Regions from separate parts of the Bacillus swezeyi genome, predicted to be linked through region 1. Evidence: predicted binding sites of a transcription regulator. Region 1 holds the regulator's gene; each other region holds the start of a gene.

Evidence for each region. Region 1 encodes Rex, which represses fermentation and respiration genes when NADH is low (regulators of the CRP and FNR family bind a similar motif). Its sites were predicted from a motif close to TTGTGAAATATTTCACAA; they were not measured.
Region 2: RBH91_RS01985 (L-lactate dehydrogenase) is a predicted target of Rex. The motif match lies at 2,224-2,241, and genes of this name have one in related genera.
Region 3: RBH91_RS16975 (cytochrome ubiquinol oxidase subunit I) is a predicted target of Rex. The motif match lies at 2,483-2,500, and genes of this name have one in related genera.
Region 4: RBH91_RS21380 (cytochrome ubiquinol oxidase subunit I) is a predicted target of Rex. The motif match lies at 1,745-1,762, and genes of this name have one in related genera.

Annotation. Positions count from the first base shown of each region.
Region 1 is NZ_CP133085.1:750,066-754,280, forward strand. Features, by position in the region: gene RBH91_RS03460 (ABC-F family ATP-binding cassette domain-containing protein) at 1-448, opposite strand, end outside; gene moaC (cyclic pyranopterin monophosphate synthase MoaC) at 596-1,108, shown strand; gene RBH91_RS03470 (redox-sensing transcriptional repressor Rex) at 1,105-1,749, shown strand; gene RBH91_RS03475 (twin-arginine translocase TatA/TatE family subunit) at 1,789-1,962, shown strand; gene tatC (twin-arginine translocase subunit TatC) at 1,969-2,745, shown strand; gene RBH91_RS03485 (YdiK family protein) at 2,794-2,985, opposite strand; gene RBH91_RS03490 (CPBP family intramembrane glutamic endopeptidase) at 2,985-3,719, opposite strand; gene groES (co-chaperone GroES) at 3,947-4,215, shown strand, end outside.
Region 2 is NZ_CP133085.1:364,171-368,385, reverse strand. Features, by position in the region: gene RBH91_RS01990 (L-lactate permease) at 1-1,187, opposite strand, end outside; gene RBH91_RS01985 (L-lactate dehydrogenase) at 1,224-2,183, opposite strand; gene RBH91_RS01980 (MFS transporter) at 2,449-3,696, shown strand; gene RBH91_RS01975 (nitrate/nitrite transporter) at 3,810-4,215, shown strand, end outside.
Region 3 is NZ_CP133085.1:3,421,893-3,426,107, forward strand. Features, by position in the region: gene RBH91_RS16960 (GTP-binding protein) at 1-971, shown strand, start outside; gene RBH91_RS16965 (metal ABC transporter substrate-binding protein) at 1,072-2,067, shown strand; gene RBH91_RS16970 (type B 50S ribosomal protein L31) at 2,147-2,392, opposite strand; gene RBH91_RS16975 (cytochrome ubiquinol oxidase subunit I) at 2,585-3,916, shown strand; gene RBH91_RS16980 (cytochrome d ubiquinol oxidase subunit II) at 3,954-4,215, shown strand, end outside.
Region 4 is NZ_CP133085.1:4,270,638-4,274,852, reverse strand. Features, by position in the region: gene RBH91_RS21390 (formate/nitrite transporter family protein) at 1-353, opposite strand, end outside; gene RBH91_RS21385 (fructosamine kinase family protein) at 549-1,418, shown strand; gene RBH91_RS21380 (cytochrome ubiquinol oxidase subunit I) at 1,813-3,219, shown strand; gene cydB (cytochrome d ubiquinol oxidase subunit II) at 3,206-4,215, shown strand, end outside.

The DNA.
Region 1 (4,215 bases):
CAAGCCCGTGCATCACTGATCTGACTTCAGCTTCATATTGATAGCCGCCTTTGTCTTTAAACTCCTGCTGCAGTCTGTCATATGTTTTCATTAAGGATTCCAGCTTGTCTGGATCAGCGTGCGCCATTTGTTCTTCTATTGAACGCATCTCTTTTTCCATCTTTTTCAGAAAATCAAATACCGACAGGAGCTCTTCTTTAATTGTCAGCTTGGAATCAAGCCCTGAATGCTGATCAAGATAGCCCATCGTCAAATCCTTCGGCTTGATGATTTCTCCTTCTTCATAAGACAGCCGTCCGGCAATAATTTTTAAAAAAGTAGATTTTCCGGCACCGTTGCGTCCGACGATTGCAATCCGATCCCGTGATCTGACTTCCAGCTTTATATTCGTTAAAATAGAATCGGCTCCAAATGATTTTGAGAGCTGATTGACTTGTAAGATCATCATGATATTTCACCTCTTGTTTGCTAGTTTAAGTGTAGCCTATCAGATAGCAGTCAGCAAACAATTAAGCGGGGTCTGGAAGATTTTAACCAAAAGAAAAAGACAGAACGAAGAAAATAGTGTATGATCGTTATAAGGAGAGTTATGATCATGAATGAATTTACACACTTTAATGAACAAGGCAGAGCCAAGATGGTTGATATAAGTGAAAAGGGAGCTTCAGTCCGCACTGCTGTGGCCATTTCAAGCGTGTCAATGAACAGAGACGTGCATGAAAAAATCAAGAATCAAGAAATGGGAAAAGGCGATGTTTTGGCAGTGGCGCAAGTGGCCGGCATCATGGCTGCAAAACAAACATCAGTTATCATCCCGATGTGCCATCCGATTGCCCTCAAGGGAGTCGATATTGCCTTTCAATGGGAGGAAAAAGAACAGAAAAGCATTTTGCACATTCAGTCTAAAGTCAAGACAAAAGGGAGCACAGGTGTGGAAATGGAAGCGTTAACTTCTGCTTCCGTATGTGCGCTTACCGTCTATGACATGTGTAAAGCGGCGGATAAGGGAATGGTGATAGGCCCGACCTGTCTTGCAGAAAAGACAGGCGGAAAAAACGGTGACTATAAAAGGGAAAAAGCTGATGTAGACATGGAGGATCGCTTATGAACATGGATCATTCAAAAATTCCGCAAGCGACAGCGAAGCGGCTGCCGTTATATTATCGTTTTTTAAAAAACCTTCATGCATCCGGGAAACAGCGTGTATCATCCGCAGAACTGAGCGATGCCGTAAAGGTCGATTCCGCGACAATCCGCAGGGATTTTTCGTACTTTGGCGCGCTCGGTAAAAAAGGGTACGGCTACAATGTCAATTATCTGCTGTCCTTTTTCAGAAAGACGCTTGATCAGGATGAAATGACAAACGTAACGCTCATTGGCGTGGGAAATTTAGGGACAGCCTTTCTCCATTACAATTTTATCAAAAACAATAATACTAAAATTGCAATGGCTTTTGATATCAATGAGCACAAAATCGGGACGGAAGTTGGCGGTGTTCCCGTCTATGACTTAAACAAGCTTGAAGAGCATATGACAGATGATATACCCGTCGCCATTTTGACGGTTCCGGCCCAAGCCGCGCAATCCATTACAGACAGGCTTGTTGCGCTGGGCATTAAAGGCATTCTTAATTTTACGCCGGCTCGTTTGAATGTGCCGGAACACATTCGGATTCATCATATAGATTTGGCGGTTGAACTTCAGTCACTCGTGTATTTTCTGAAACATTATTCAATGAATGAAAAGTAAAACGGGAAACTTAAAAATAAAGGAAAGGGGGCAGGCTTTATGCCGATCGGTCCTGGAAGCTTTATTTTAATCGTCGTGGTGGCGCTTTTGATTTTCGGCCCGAAAAAACTTCCCGAGCTTGGAAAAGCGGCGGGAAATACGTTGCGGGAATTTAAAAATGCAACAAAAGGGTTAGCAGATGACGATTCCGATAAAAAGAAAGAAGATCAGTAGGATAGGATGACATTTATGAAGGGAAAAGAAATGTCGCTGGTAGAACATATCACAGAACTTCGAAAACGGTTCGTGATCATTTTTTTCTTTTTTGCCGTTTTTGTTGCAGCAGGCTTTTTTTTGGCAAAGCCGTTGATCATTTATCTGCAGCAGACGGATGAGGCGAAACGGCTGACGCTTAATGCGTTCAAGCTGACAGACCCTTTATTTGTGTATGTGCAGTTCGCCTTCATTATCGGCGCTGTCTTGACTTCGCCGCTTATTTTATATCAGCTGTGGGCTTTTATCAGCCCGGGGCTGTATAAGAAAGAACGCAAAGTGACGCTCAGCTATATTCCGGTATCGATCATACTCTTTTTAGGCGGCATTGCCTTTTCTTACTTTATTTTATTTCCGTTTGTCGTTGATTTTATGACGAGAATCTCCGATGATTTGCATGTAAATCAAGTCATCGGAGTACATGAGTATTTTCAGTTTCTGCTGCAATTAACGCTTCCTTTCGGCTTATTGTTTCAGATGCCTGTGGTCATCATGTTTATTACAAGGCTCGGACTGGTGACGCCCATGTTTTTGGCAAAGATCAGAAAGTATGCTTACTTTGTTTTGTTTGTCATTGCGGCGCTCATCACACCGCCCGAGCTTTTGTCTCATTTAATGGTTTCAGTGCCTTTATTATTCCTATATGAGGTCAGTATCGTGATTTCCAGAATATCTTACAGGCAGGCGCAAAAAACAGTTATCCAAGAGGAAAATCAAGCGTTTTTAAAAGACCAAATCAAATAAAGAGCCATCCTCATATTCCGAGAATGGCTCTTTTCTATCAGTACAGGGTTATTGATCTTTTCGTTTCAGTTTGCTCGACAAGGCGAACATTTTAAAGGAAATGCTGATATTATAGGCAGCGAAAAGCATCAGAAGAATGGTGTAAAAAGACCACATGTTTCCCGGTGAGGTAGCTGCCAGATATGTAAACAGCACGCCTGTCAACAAATAAATCAATCCCCAAAACTTAGGGCTTCTCATCATAAAAATCCTCCAATAATCAACTGCAATTTCTCCAATCGCTCCAAATATTCTTCAATCGGCCCTCGGAAAGTCTGCAGCAAGACAACAAGCGTATTCATGGCGACATGGGCGAAAATGGGAACGATAATCCGGTTTGTCCTGACGTATAAAAAGGCGAATGTGAATCCCATTGCCGTGTAGATTAAAAGGTGTGAGAAATCCATATGGACAACCGAGAAGATCACGGAACTAAAGAGAGCGGCGATGAAAAAATTAGTTTTTTCGTAGATCGCGCCGAATATAATCTTTCTGAAAATGATTTCCTCAAGGATCGGACCGAACACAGAAGAGACAAACATCATCAGCGGCAATGTGCTGATGATTTCCATGATGCGCTGTGTATTTTCCGATTCCGGGTTGACCCCGAACAAGTTCATTTCGATCGAAGCGGCAATCGATTGGGCAAACAGGGCAAGAAAAACACCGCCGACAGCCCATCCGATAGATGCTCCAACAGATGCTTTCGAACCGTTGCGAAGCGTTGTTTTCGGCACCGTCCTCAGGATCAGCAGCACGATGACAAGGCAGAGGGGAAAGGCGATGACCGACCACACGCCTGTCAGTGTAAGCTTTGCTTCGGCGGGCGCCATGCCTCTTCCCACGCCCAAAAAGTACAGCAGGGGAAGGCCGACAGCAGCCGACAACTGCATGAGGACATATGTCAAAATAATAAACCAATATTGTTTTCTCAAGCCGTATGTACTCCTTTTCTAAAATGTAATACAGACTATGTTTATTGTAACACACCTCTTTTTAAATTATAGGGCGATAAGGATGAGCATTAAAAAATGTAAGCGCAAAAAATTTTAATCTTATCACTTGAAATTGCCTGGGAGATTCTTTATTATAATAATTGTGTTAGCACTCAACAGATGCGAGTGCTAAAATTACATATGAAAATATTGAGGAGGTTGTTTCATTGTTAAAGCCATTAGGTGATCGCGTTGTCATTGAGCTCGTTGAGTCTGAAGAAAAAACTGCTAGCGGAATCGTACTTCCTGACTCCGCAAAAGAAAAACCCCAAGAGGGTAAAGTGGTTGCTGCCGGTTCAGGCCGTGTATTAGAGAGCGGAGAGCGCGTTGCATTAGAAGTTAAAACAGGCGACCGCATCATCTTCTCAAAATATGCAGGTACCGAAGTGAAGTATGAAGGTACTGATTACTTAATCTTGCGTGAAAGCGACATTTT
Region 2 (4,215 bases), 390 kb from region 1:
CGGCCCGTTTCCTTCAAACAGGAGATGCCGCCGCGGAAATTGATGTTTCGGCTCAGCAGAATCGTGACGATCGCGGCGAGCAGAATGGCCGTTCCCGTTGCTGAAACCAAATCAAGTTTCAGCACGGCATCAAGCGGTGCCGCTTCAGGAGAAATCGGCGGTGTTTTCAACACTTCCTGATGAAGGAAAGGGATTTTGTATAAGATCGTTGTTTTCTGAAGCAAACCGCCTTCCTGAAAGAGCCCTTTAAAAACCGGCAGGCTCCATAGGGCAATCACGCCTGTCAAGATATAAAACGGCGACCAGGCTTTGATGATGTCTGCTGCACTGTATCTCTCAGCCGACTCCTGTTCATTACCCGCTTCCCTGTATATATGGCGCGGCTGCCATTTTCTGAGGAACAGCGCCAAAGCGCCCATGCTGATTAAAGCAGCTAAAATGTTGGCAAGCTCCGGCCCAAGAGCAATCATTGTAAATGCCTGGACGGCCGTATAGCTTCCGCTCAAGACTAGAAGGGCCGGCAGCGTTTCTCTTATTCCTTTGAACCCGTCCAAAATGAAAACGAGCAGGAAAGGAACGGCAAAGGCGATGACCGGAAGCATCCAGGCCAATGTCCTGGAAAGTTCAAGCGGTGTCAAACCTCCCATTTGCGCCCCTGTAATAACAGGAATACCGATCGCTCCAAAAGCGCCGGAAGCCGCATTTGCGATTAAACAGAGGGATGCCGCTTTCAACGGTTTAAAACCAAGCTCGACAAGCAGAACGGCACTGATCGCTATCGGCACCCCGAAACCCGCCGCACCTTCCAAAAAGGCGTTAAAACTGAAACCGATAAGCAGCAGCTGAAGCCGCTGATCGGACGAAATACCGGCAATGCTCGCTCTGATCACTTTAAACTTCCCTGTTTTAACAGATATTTTATAGAGCCATACAGCCATCAGCACAATATATCCGATCGGCCACAGACCGTTTGCTATCCCCAGAAAAACAGCGGAGACAGCTTTAGCGGCCGGCATGTGAAAAAAGAACACGGATACGAGAAAGCTGACCGCAAGCGTTAAAAAGGCGGAAATAATTCCCTTCATTTTCAATACGGTCAGCGCAAGCAGAAAGAAAAGAATCGGCAGAATGGCGACAAAAGCACTAATAAATTCATTCCCAAACGGATCGTATATCTGCTGCCACATTGTCATCATCTCTCTATCTTTATAGTGTTCATTAGGTTACGCTTTCGGTCCAAAATGCGGTTCTAAGATCTCTTTTAACACGCCTGCACTATGCTTGAACTGCTCTTTTTCTTTTTCATTCAGATCAAGCTCAATGATTTTCTTTGCTCCGTCTCGGCTGACGACTGCCGGAACTCCGATATAAACGTCTTCTTCGCCGAATTCGCCGTCAAGATGGGCGCTGACGGTTAAGATCGCTTCTTCGTTGCGGTAGATGGCTTTCGTGATACGCGCCAGGCTCATGGCAACTCCGTAATATGTCGCACCTTTTTTCTCGATAATGTGGTAAGCTGCATTTTTCACATTGTCAAACAGTTCATCAAGATCTTCCGCTTTGTAGTTCTCATTCTTTTTCAGCAAATCGCTGACGGGTACTCCGCCGATATTCGCATGGCTCCAGACAGGCAGCTCCGTATCCCCGTGTTCACCGATGATATAGCCGTGCGCATTATGGGCAGCGACACCGAAATATTCGCTGAGCAAGTAGCGGAAACGTGCAGTGTCAAGAGTCGTACCGCTTCCGATCACGCGCTCTTTCGGAAGGCCGCTGAACTTCCATGTGGCATAAGTGAGGATGTCGACCGGATTTGTAGCAACTAAGAAAATACCGTCAAATCCGCTGGCCATGACCTCTCCGATGATTCCTTTAAAAATCCTCAGATTTTTTTCGACTAAATCCAGGCGGGTTTCACCGGGCTTTTGGTTTGCTCCTGCGCAAACGCAGACAATATCGGCGTCCTTGCAATCTTCATACGTGCCGTACCAAGTTTTCACAGGATGCGGCGCAAATGCTTTCCCGTGGTTTAAGTCCATAACATCGCCCATTGCTTTGTCTTTATTTAAATCAATGATCACAAGTTCGTCTGTGATTCCTTGGTTAATTAACGTAAACGCATAACTGCTTCCAACAAATCCAGCACCGATTAAAACTGTACGATTGACTTTTTGGTTTGCCATTTTTCATCATCCTTTGCCGTTAGTTTTAATTCTAAGTTGTTTGTGAAGTATTTCACATTCATATTGTGCAATATTTCACATACTTTTTCAAGAGTTATGCATTTATATTTTTGTCTTTTTTGTGTCTCCACTTATTTCTTCCCTAAATTTGTGCATTTATTGGTAAAAATATACCTTATCGTTGTATAAAAAAGCCAAAAATTATAAAATTCATCCATGGAAATCCATTAGGGAGAAAGTAGGGAGAATGGTAATGTCTCAGACGGTGAATGGTTTTATTAAAAACAGATCCTTTCTTGCGCTATGGCTCGGACAGGCTGTCTCAGAGCTTGGCGGCGCGATTGGAGCCCTTTCCAATTCTTTGCTTGTATATGAATTGACGGGTTCTAAGCTTGCCATGAGCAGTTTCTGGCTCGTTTATTTTATTCCCTCTCTTGCCTTGCAGCTGATCATCGGCCCTTTTATAGACCGATGGAGCAGAAAAAACATCATGCTGTTCTCCCAGCTGACACGGGCCTTCGTATTTCTCTTCCCGATCTTAATGATTTTTTGCGGAAATCTTGAATTTTGGAACCTGCTGCTGCTGCAGGCGGTGATTGGGCTCATTCAGCCTCTCTATGCTCCGGCCGGCACGGCCGTGATCCCGACCATTGTGAAAGAGAAACAGCTCATACAAGCCAATGCTTATATCGATGGAACGCTGCGTCTCATGGGGTTTATCGCGCCTCCGATTGGGGGTTTTTTGGCCGCATGGCTAGGCCCGGAAGAAACGCTCGCTGCCGCTTCATTGTTTTTCTTTTTGAGCGCTGGCTTCCTTTTCACTCTTAAAGAAAAACGGCCGGAATACAAAGAAGAAAGACAAAGCTGGCTGGAGCAATTATCAGGGGGAATCCGGTATTTCTTTAGGCAGCGGCTGCTCGCCTGGCTCGGCATTTTTCTCGCCTTTGTCCAATTCGGCGTCGGCGTCACAATGGTTCTGAACGTCCCGTATATAGTAGATGAGCTTGGCGGCAGTGAACTGGACTATGGATATTTTATGGCTGCATTCCCGCTCGGCTATTTCGCTGGCTCGATGGCCGCCGGAAAGCTTGGCTGCTTGACAAGCCGGCGCCTGATGATGCTCGGCGCTCTGGCTGCCGGAGGGGTTTCCTACATTTTCTTAAGCTTTGCCTCGGCCATTTGGGCAGCCATTCTGATTGAAGCCGCCGCAGGGGTTTTTATTCCCTTTTTCAATGTTCACAATACATCCCTGTACCAAAAAAAGGTTCCCCGCCGCCTTTTGGGAAATATACTTTCCGTCCGCCTTTTCATCAACCGCGGTGCCATGATGATCGGCGTTTTAATTGGAGGAAGGTTCAGTGAAGTATTCGGAATACGCCCGATGTTTTTCATGATCGGCGCAATCATTTGTATAGCAGGATGCCTCGGTATTCTCCTGCCTTACTTTAAATTCTTGAATGATGACTCATCACCCGCTCAACATTCCAAAACAGACACTGCGGTTCAATATTAATATTTTAAATATTCAATCTTTTAGTTTGTAAGTAAAGCTGACAAAAATACTGCCAACCCCATTTTATTTTGTCATGATAAGTTCTAGAATCTATCGGATGGGGAGTGTTGCAATTGAAATTGGCGGATTTGAGGAAAAGCGGGCATGCGCCTTCCTTGTTGTCTTCTTTTTTATATTTCGACGTCAGCTTTATGATTTGGGTTTTGCTTGGGGCGCTTGGTGTTTATATCACGGCGGATTTTGATTTATCACCTTCACAGGTTGGATTGATTGTCGCTATTCCTACGTTGGCCGGGTCTGTTTTCCGCATTGTTTTAGGCATTTTAACCGACCGTTTTGGTCCGAAGAAGACGGCCATCGGCGGAATGCTGGTGACGATGATCCCGCTGATATGGGGATGGCAGTTCGGATCAACTGTCGGCGAACTGTATGTTATCGGGATTTTATTAGGAGTTGCCGGAGCAAGTTTTTCCGCTTCTCTGCCAATGGCGAGCCGCTGGTATCCGCCGCATTTGCAGG
Region 3 (4,215 bases), 1.9 Mb from region 1:
GTATTTGCTGCACGCTCAGAGATGATTTGCTGCTGGAAGTCAAAAAGCTTGCTGAAAGCGGCGGCATCGACTACATCCTCATCGAGTCTTCCGGGATCAGCGAACCGATTCCCGTCGCCCAGACTTTCACATACAAAGACGAGGAACTTGACATTGATTTAACCGAATACTGCCGGCTTGATACGATGGTAACGGTTGTCGACGGCAGCCGTTTTTTCGAGGATTTTGCTTCTGGTGAAAGCCTGTTGGAAAGAAAACAGGCCGCCGATAAAACCGACAGCCGGGAAGTGGCCGATCTATTAATTGAACAAATTGAATTTGCCGATGTGATCATTTTAAATAAAACCGATTTGCTGAGCGAAAAAGAGCAGGAAAAGCTTTTCTGGTCCTTAAAAAAATTAAATCCCGGCTGTGAAATGATCCCTGCCGCATTTGGAAAAGTACCGCTGCATAACATCATCAACACAAAAAAATTTGATTTTGAAAAAGCAAGCCAATCCGCCGGATGGATCAAAGAGCTGAATGAAGAACACACACCTGAAACAGAAGAATTCGGAATCTCTTCATTCGTCTATCAAAAAAGGCGGCCGTTTCACCCTGAAAGGCTGATGAGCTGGCTGGAAAGCTGGCCCGCTGAAATCATCAGGGCAAAAGGATTTTTCTGGCTCGCCAGCAGAAATGAAACAGCCGGCCTTCTTTCTCAGGCGGGTTCCTCCCTGATGATCCAAAGCGCCGGTCATTGGATTGCAGCGTGTTCTCAAGAAGAACAGCAGCTTGCACTTGAAGAAGATCCCGAACTGAAACAGGAATGGCATGAAACGCACGGTGACCGTAAAACAGACATTGTGTTTATCGGCATTCAAATGAACCGGGCGGATTTGATCCGCTCCCTTGATGAGTGTTTATTGAGCGAGGAAGAAATGGTTTCAGACTGGTCGGTCATGGACGACCCGCTTCCAGAATTTATTTAACTATGATTTCCTCTTTTCAAATCGTAATTATTACGATACAATGATACAGGATTCATTAAATCGGAACGACTTCAGTTTTTATATTGAGAGGAGAAATACGATGAAAAAAGCATTCGGATTAGCATCTGCATTCATTCTTGCTGCCGGATTAACCGCAGGCTGCTCAAGCAATGGAGCTTCCGGCGATCAAAAAGAAGATAAAGAAAAATTGGACATTTATACAACCATTTATCCGCTTGAAGATTTCACAGAAAAAATCGGCGGGGAATATGTGAACGTCAAAAGCGTCTACCCTCCTAACGTTGAGGCACATACTTATGAGCCAAGCTCAAAAACAATGGCGGAGATTTCGGACTCAGACGCCTTTATTTATTCCGGCGTTGGTGTTGAAGGCTTCGCAGAGAAAGCCGTCAATACATTAAAAGGCAGCAACGTTAAAATCCTCAAAGCGGGAGAAGGCATCGATCTCCTCTCCCACGAAGAAGAGCATGCACATGAAGAAGACGGACATGACGAGGATCACGGTCATGAGCATGCCGAATCTGAAGAACACGATCATGACCACGGAGATAAAGACCCGCACATCTGGCTTGACCCAGTTCTTGCTGAACAACTAGCGGAAAATATTAAAAATGAGCTCGTTCAATTAGACCCGGATCATGAACAAACCTTTACAAAAAACTATGAATCTCTAAAAAAAGATTTGGATCAGCTTCATCAGGACTTTAAACAAACAGTCGACAAGGCCGACAAAAAAGAAATCCTCGTCTCTCATGCCGCATATGGCTACTGGGAAAAGCGCTATGGAATTGAACAAATGAGCGTGCTTGGCCTTTCACCGACAGAGGAGCCTTCCCAAAAAGAGCTTGAAAATATCGTTAAAACCGCAAAAGAACACAATATTAAATATGTGATCTTTGAAAGCAATGTGAGCAGCAAAATCTCAGAGATCATTAAAAAAGAGATCGGTGCTGAAAGCTTGACGATGAAAAACCTTGAATCCGTTTCTAAAGAGGACATCGAAAATGGTGAAGACTATGTCAGCATCATGAAAGAAAACCTATCTGTATTGAAAAAAGCTTTATCAAATCAATAGCTATAACTTCTGGCGCGCATGCCTGCATGCGCGTTTTTTTAATTGTATTGCAGAAAAAAAGACCGGATGCCCCGGCCTTTTAGTCCATGTTGAATCTTTTCTTAAACTGCTCAACCCTTCCGCCTTTTTCATTGAATTTTTGTCTGCCTGTGTAAAACGGATGGGTGTCAGAACTCACTTCAACTTTAATCACCGGATACGTTTTGCCGTCTTCCCACTCTGCCGTTTCAGAAGACGTTTTTGTTGAACTGCTCAAAAAACGGTATCCGCTGTTTACATCCTGAAAGATCACTTTATGGGTTTTAGGATGAATATTGGGTTTCATTGATCCATTCCTCCTTTAAAACGTAACAATTACGTTTTATTATAAACCTTCCATTTCTCCATGTCAAAAAGCAACGCTTCCTTTTTACATATTTTAAGCATTTTACAATTTTGATATTCAAGAGGAAGAATAATCTAAAAAAGGAGGTAAACAATAAAAGCAAAATGGTGTGCATGAAAGGTGGCTTTCCGGATGAATGATTTAATTTTTGCAAGAAGCCTTTTCGGAACAACGATGGGATTCCATATTATCTTCGCATCTTTGGGCGTCGGAATTCCTTTGATGATCCTTTTGGCTGAGCTGATTTATCAAAAAACAAAAGATCCCCATTACGGCATTATGGCTAAAAGATGGACAAAGGCGCAAGCCGTTTTGCTGGGAGTTGCGATCCCGACCGGAACCATTGCAGGAACACAGCTGGCGCTTCTTTGGCCTGGATTCATGGAAGTGATCGGAAAAGTGATGTCACTGCCTTTTCAAATCGAAATTTACGCATTTTTTATCGAGGCTTTGTTCATGTCTATTTATGTATATGCGGCAGACCGCTTGACACCTCTCATGAGAATCACAGCCGTTATCTTTATCGTCATCGGGGCGGCCGCTTCAGCCATCTTAATTACGAACGTTCACGCTTTCCAGGGAACGCCTGAAGGCTTCAAGATTGTGGGCGGTGAAATCACAGACGTTCAGCCATGGACAGCCTTTTTTAATAAAAGCTTTGCAGTGACGGCCGGCCATGTCGTTGTTTCTGCTTTTATGACAGGCGCTTTTATCATTGCGACAATCGCGGCATACAAAATGCTCCGCAATCGCGGGAACGAAAAAGTGTATACCCTGCATAGAAAAGCGCTTCTGCTCGGACTGCTCGTCGGAGGCGTGTTTTCTCTGATCACTGCAATAAGCGGGCATGAATCCGCACAATATCTTCACCATTATCAGCCTGAAAAGCTGGCCGGTGCGGAAGGGTTATTTGAAACCCAGTCCCATGCGCCCCTGGCAATCGGCGGTATACCTGATGAAGCCACACAATCGATTAAGTGGGCGATTGAAATTCCGTGGGCTCTGAGCTTTTTGGCAGGTAATCGGTTTGATACCGTCGTTAAAGGTTTGAATGAATTTCCGAGGGATGAGTGGCCGCCTCTGTTCATCCATACGCTGTTTAACGGGATGGTATTAATCGGCAGCCTCTTGATCGTTTATGCCGCAGCCGGCTTAATATGGAGAAAGGTTTTAAAAAGAGACCATTTTCCGCGCTGGATGCTGATTTTTTTTACGACGGCAGGACCGCTCAGCCTGCTTGCGATTGAATTCGGCTGGGTCTTTGCATGTACCGGAAGACAGCCTTGGGTGATCTATCACATGCAGAAAACGTCTGAAGTGGTCACGACATCGGGTTCAATCGGCATATTATTTCTTTTGTTCTTTATTGTCTATGTCATTTTAGGAGCAGCGGTGGTGTTCGTTTTGCAATATTATTTTAAACGCCATCCTGTCGAAGAAGACCTTAAAACCTCTGAAGCATAAAAATCACGGGACAACAGAAGGGAGTCATATGATGCTATTGGATGGAACAACAGATGCCCTGCTGGCTATTTCGATCGTCTGGGGATTCATATTCATCTACGCCGTCATGGCGTCCATGGATTTTGGAGCCGGCTTTTGGTCGATGATTTATATGAATAAAAAACAGTTAAAAGCGACAAACATCGCAAACCGCTATCTCTCTCCGACATGGGAAGTCACAAATGTCTTTATCGTCGGAATTGTCGTTGCCCTCTTCAGCTTTTTTCCCGGGGGGACTTTTGTGTTGGGAACGGTGCTTT
Region 4 (4,215 bases), 1.0 Mb from region 1:
CCCATTAAGTTTCCCGCATAGCTGAATCCCCACATCTTGATGACATCGGCCCAGCGCATTTTTTTGCGAAGTGCTGCAAATGTATAATAAAACGTGTTTCCCGTGAATAAATCTCCCCCGCCATAGACAATCAATATAATGGCGCCCCCAAATGTGATCGCTGCAATCGGATATGTGAAAGGAGATTGCTCAAGATAAAAGAGGTTCCCCGTTTTAAATGCGACGATCACGCCGAATCCGATGAACATACTTGCCAGTATAGAGCGCAAAAGGTAACGGAGTCGGCTTTGTACGAAAATTCCGTATTTTTTTAAAGCAAGCTCTTCAACTAGAATAAGCGATTTAGTTTCCATGTTTACCACCACCATCAAGTGTTTACTTAAGAAGTCTTTTTAATACGACTTAAGTATATCAGGATATTGTGAAGTATTTCACATATTTAATGACTTTTATGTGAACGGCCATCATGTAAGCTTTGTGGAAGCCTAACCCATCGAGCGCTTTTCATTTCTTCAGCATTTTTGTATAAAGTGAATGGGGGTGACAGAATGGACATCAAAACAGTTATTGAAAAAGCGGTGCAATCAGCCGGACGCAGTCTCTCGATCAGGCATGTAAGAGAAGTAGGCGGAGGCGACATCAATCACACTTTTCTTGTGGAAACAGATGAAACGTATTTGTTCGTCAAAGTAAACAAGGGTGTGCCTTCCGACTTTTTTGAAAAAGAAGCCATGGGACTTCAAGAATTGAGGAAAACAGGGGCTGTGAAAGTGCCGGAAGTGATTGCCTATAATGAAAAGAGCGCTCCGGAGCGCTTCCTCGTTCTTTCATATATCAAAAGTATTCGGTCTTCAGGATCGGAAGAAGAATTAGGAAGACGTCTCGCTGCCATGCATCGAACGGAAAAGCCTTATTACGGATTGGCATATGACAATTACATCGGCACATGTAAGCAGGAAAACGGCGTGTATGACAGCTGGCAGGCTTACTATCGGGATCAAAGGCTGCTTCCGCAGATCATGGCCGCCCGGGAAAAAGGATTATTAAACGACCAGCAGGCAAAGCGCCACATCCGGCTCGCTGAAGCCTCCGGCTGCTGGCTTCCGGACGACCCTCGTGCATCTGTTCTGCACGGTGATCTATGGGGAGGCAATTGGATGACGGGGGAGGATGGCTCTCCATACCTCATTGATCCGGCTGTTTTATATGGGGATTATCGCATGGATCTGGCGATGACCGCTTTATTCGGCGGTTTTTCTGATCGGTTTTACCGCGCTTATGAAGAGGCGTCGGGTCAGCCCCTTACCCGGGAAGTATGGCCGCTCTATCAGCTTTTTTATATCTATTTGCACTTGAATTCGTTTGGAAAAAGCTATTTGGTTCATGCTGAGAGAATTGTACAGCGGTATATCGGTTAAAAACAGAATGTCGTCTAAGTGCAGGTAAAAGATACCGATTTTGTGACAGCTTCAGGACACCCTTCATAGGGTGTTTTTTAGTTGATAAACATGGGTTTGCAAGTCGGTATGGTAAATAAAACCTATTTGTTGTCAAAAAAAGTTTAAACTTTCTTCAATATTTGGCCACAAAATGATCCAAATTTTAGGTAATTAGATCTTTTTTTCTATAAACAAACGGTGTAAATTACTTATATAAGAAGTACAAAGATTGATTTATAAGTCTATTGGATTATTTTTTGAACAATCACACCTGAGGGAAGTTCCGAGTGTCGTCCCTCATGATTTTGTGAAGTATTGAACAAGTTTATTTATCATGATCTGTGATCAACAATGGAAATGGAGGAAGCAGGGGATGAACGAATTAATCTTAGCCAGATTTCAATTTGCTTCAACGACGATTTTTCACTTTATTTTTGTTCCGATGTCCATCGGGCTTGTCTTTATGGTTGCTTTGATGGAGACCCTTTATGTTGTGAAGAAAAAAGATATGTACAGGACGATGGCTAAATTTTGGGGGCACTTATTTTTAATTAACTTTGCAGTCGGTGTTGTCACCGGCATCTTGCAGGAATTTCAGTTCGGGATGAACTGGTCGGAATACTCCCGCTTTGTCGGCGATGTATTCGGGGCTCCGCTCGCTGTTGAGGCTCTCTTGGCTTTCTTTATGGAATCGACCTTTATCGGCCTGTGGATTTTCGGCTGGGACCGCCTTCCGAAAAAGATTCACTTGCTGTCCATCTGGCTTGTTTCACTGGGCACAATTCTGTCGGCGTTTTGGATTTTGGCAGCCAACTCATTTATGCAGGAACCTGTTGGTTTTGCCATCAAAAACGGCCGTGCGGAAATGACTGACTTCTTTGCAATCATTAAGAATCCGCAGCTATGGGTGGAATTTCCGCACGTGATTTTCGGCGCGCTGGCTACCGGTTCGTTTTTTATTGCCGGTGTGAGTGCATACAAAATGCTGAAAAAACAGGAAATGCTGTTTTTTAAAAAATCTTTTCAGATTGCGATGGTTGTGGCGCTGGTTTCCGGTATCGGAGTTGCATTCAGCGGACATGAACAGGCGCAGCATCTGATGAAAAGCCAGCCGATGAAAATGGCCGCAAGTGAAGCGCTTTGGGATGACAGCGGTGATCCGGCTGCGTGGACGATGCTTGCCAATATTGATACGGACAAGCAGGAGAACAAATCTGAACTCAGCATTCCTTATGCACTCAGCTATCTTGCGTATAAACAGTTCAGCGGAGATGTGCCTGGAATGAAAACTTTGCAGAAACAATATGAAGAAAAGTATGGCGAAGGAAACTACATTCCTCCGGTGAAAACGACGTTCTGGAGCTTCAGGATTATGGCTGGTGCAGGCATGTTAATGATCGCTGCCGCTTTGACAGGTCTTATCCTCAGCTTCCGCAAAAAGCTTGAGACAAGCAAGTGGTTTTTGCGGGGGATGGTTGCTCTGATCGCGTTTCCGTTCATCGCAAACACGGCAGGCTGGATCATGACTGAGATCGGACGCCAGCCATGGACGGTCTTTGGCATTTTGACGACCGCGCAGTCTGTTTCACCGAACGTTTCGGCGGGAATGCTGCTGTTCTCGGTCATCGCGTTTACTGCGATTTATCTCATACTGGCAATCATCCTTGTCTACTTGTTTATCCGCGAGATTAAAAAAGGGGCTGCACATCATGATCACCATCATGAGGATTCCGTATCGACAGACCCGTTTGATCAGGAGGTTTACCATGGTATCTCTTAATGAGCTTTGGTTCATATTAGTCGCTGTGTTGTTCGTAGGTTTTTTCTTTCTGGAAGGTTTTGATTTTGGCGTCGGCATGGCGACCCGGTTTCTCGGCCGCAATGAGCTTGAGCGGAGGGTGATGATCAATACGATCGGCCCCTTCTGGGATGCGAACGAGGTCTGGCTGCTGACGGGCGGAGGCGCAATTTTTGCCGCGTTTCCGAATTGGTATGCAACCATGTTCAGCGGGTACTACATCCCCTTCGTCTTTGTGCTGCTTGCCTTGATCGGACGGGGTGTCGCTTTTGAGTTTAGAGGGAAAGTGGAGACCGCTAAATGGACAAAAACATGGGATTGGGTCGTATTTTTCGGCAGCCTGCTGCCTCCGTTTTTGTTCGGAGTTTTATTCACCAGTATTCTACGGGGGATGCCGATTGATGCTGAGATGAATCTACACGCCGGTTTTACAGATTACGTCAATGTCTATTCCGTCACTGGAGGAGTCACCGTCACGCTTCTTTGTCTCTTGCACGGGTTGATCTTTATTACACTCAGAACAGAAGCCGATTTGCGCGATCGTGCAAGACAGCTCGCTAAAAAAATCGTATTTGCTGTTTTGGCAGCGCTCGTCGCTTTTGTTGCACTGTCTATTTTTGAAACGGATCTGTTTACAGGACGCGGACATGTGACGATACCGCTTGCCGCTCTGATTGTCGTCTGCTATGTGCTTTCCATTATATTTATGAAACAAAAGCGCGATGGCTGGACGTTTGCCATGACGGGAGCGGGGATCGCGCTCACAGTGGCGACGATTTTCACGGCGCTGTTCCCGCGGGTTATGATCAGCTCGGTCAAAAGCGCATATGATTTAACGGTTTACAATGCTTCTTCAGGCGACTATTCTTTAAAGGTCATGACGATTGTAGCGCTGTCATTGCTTCCATTTGTACTGGGCTATCAAGTCTGGAGCTACTATGTATTTCGGAAACGGGTCAGCAGTAAGGAGCCAATGAT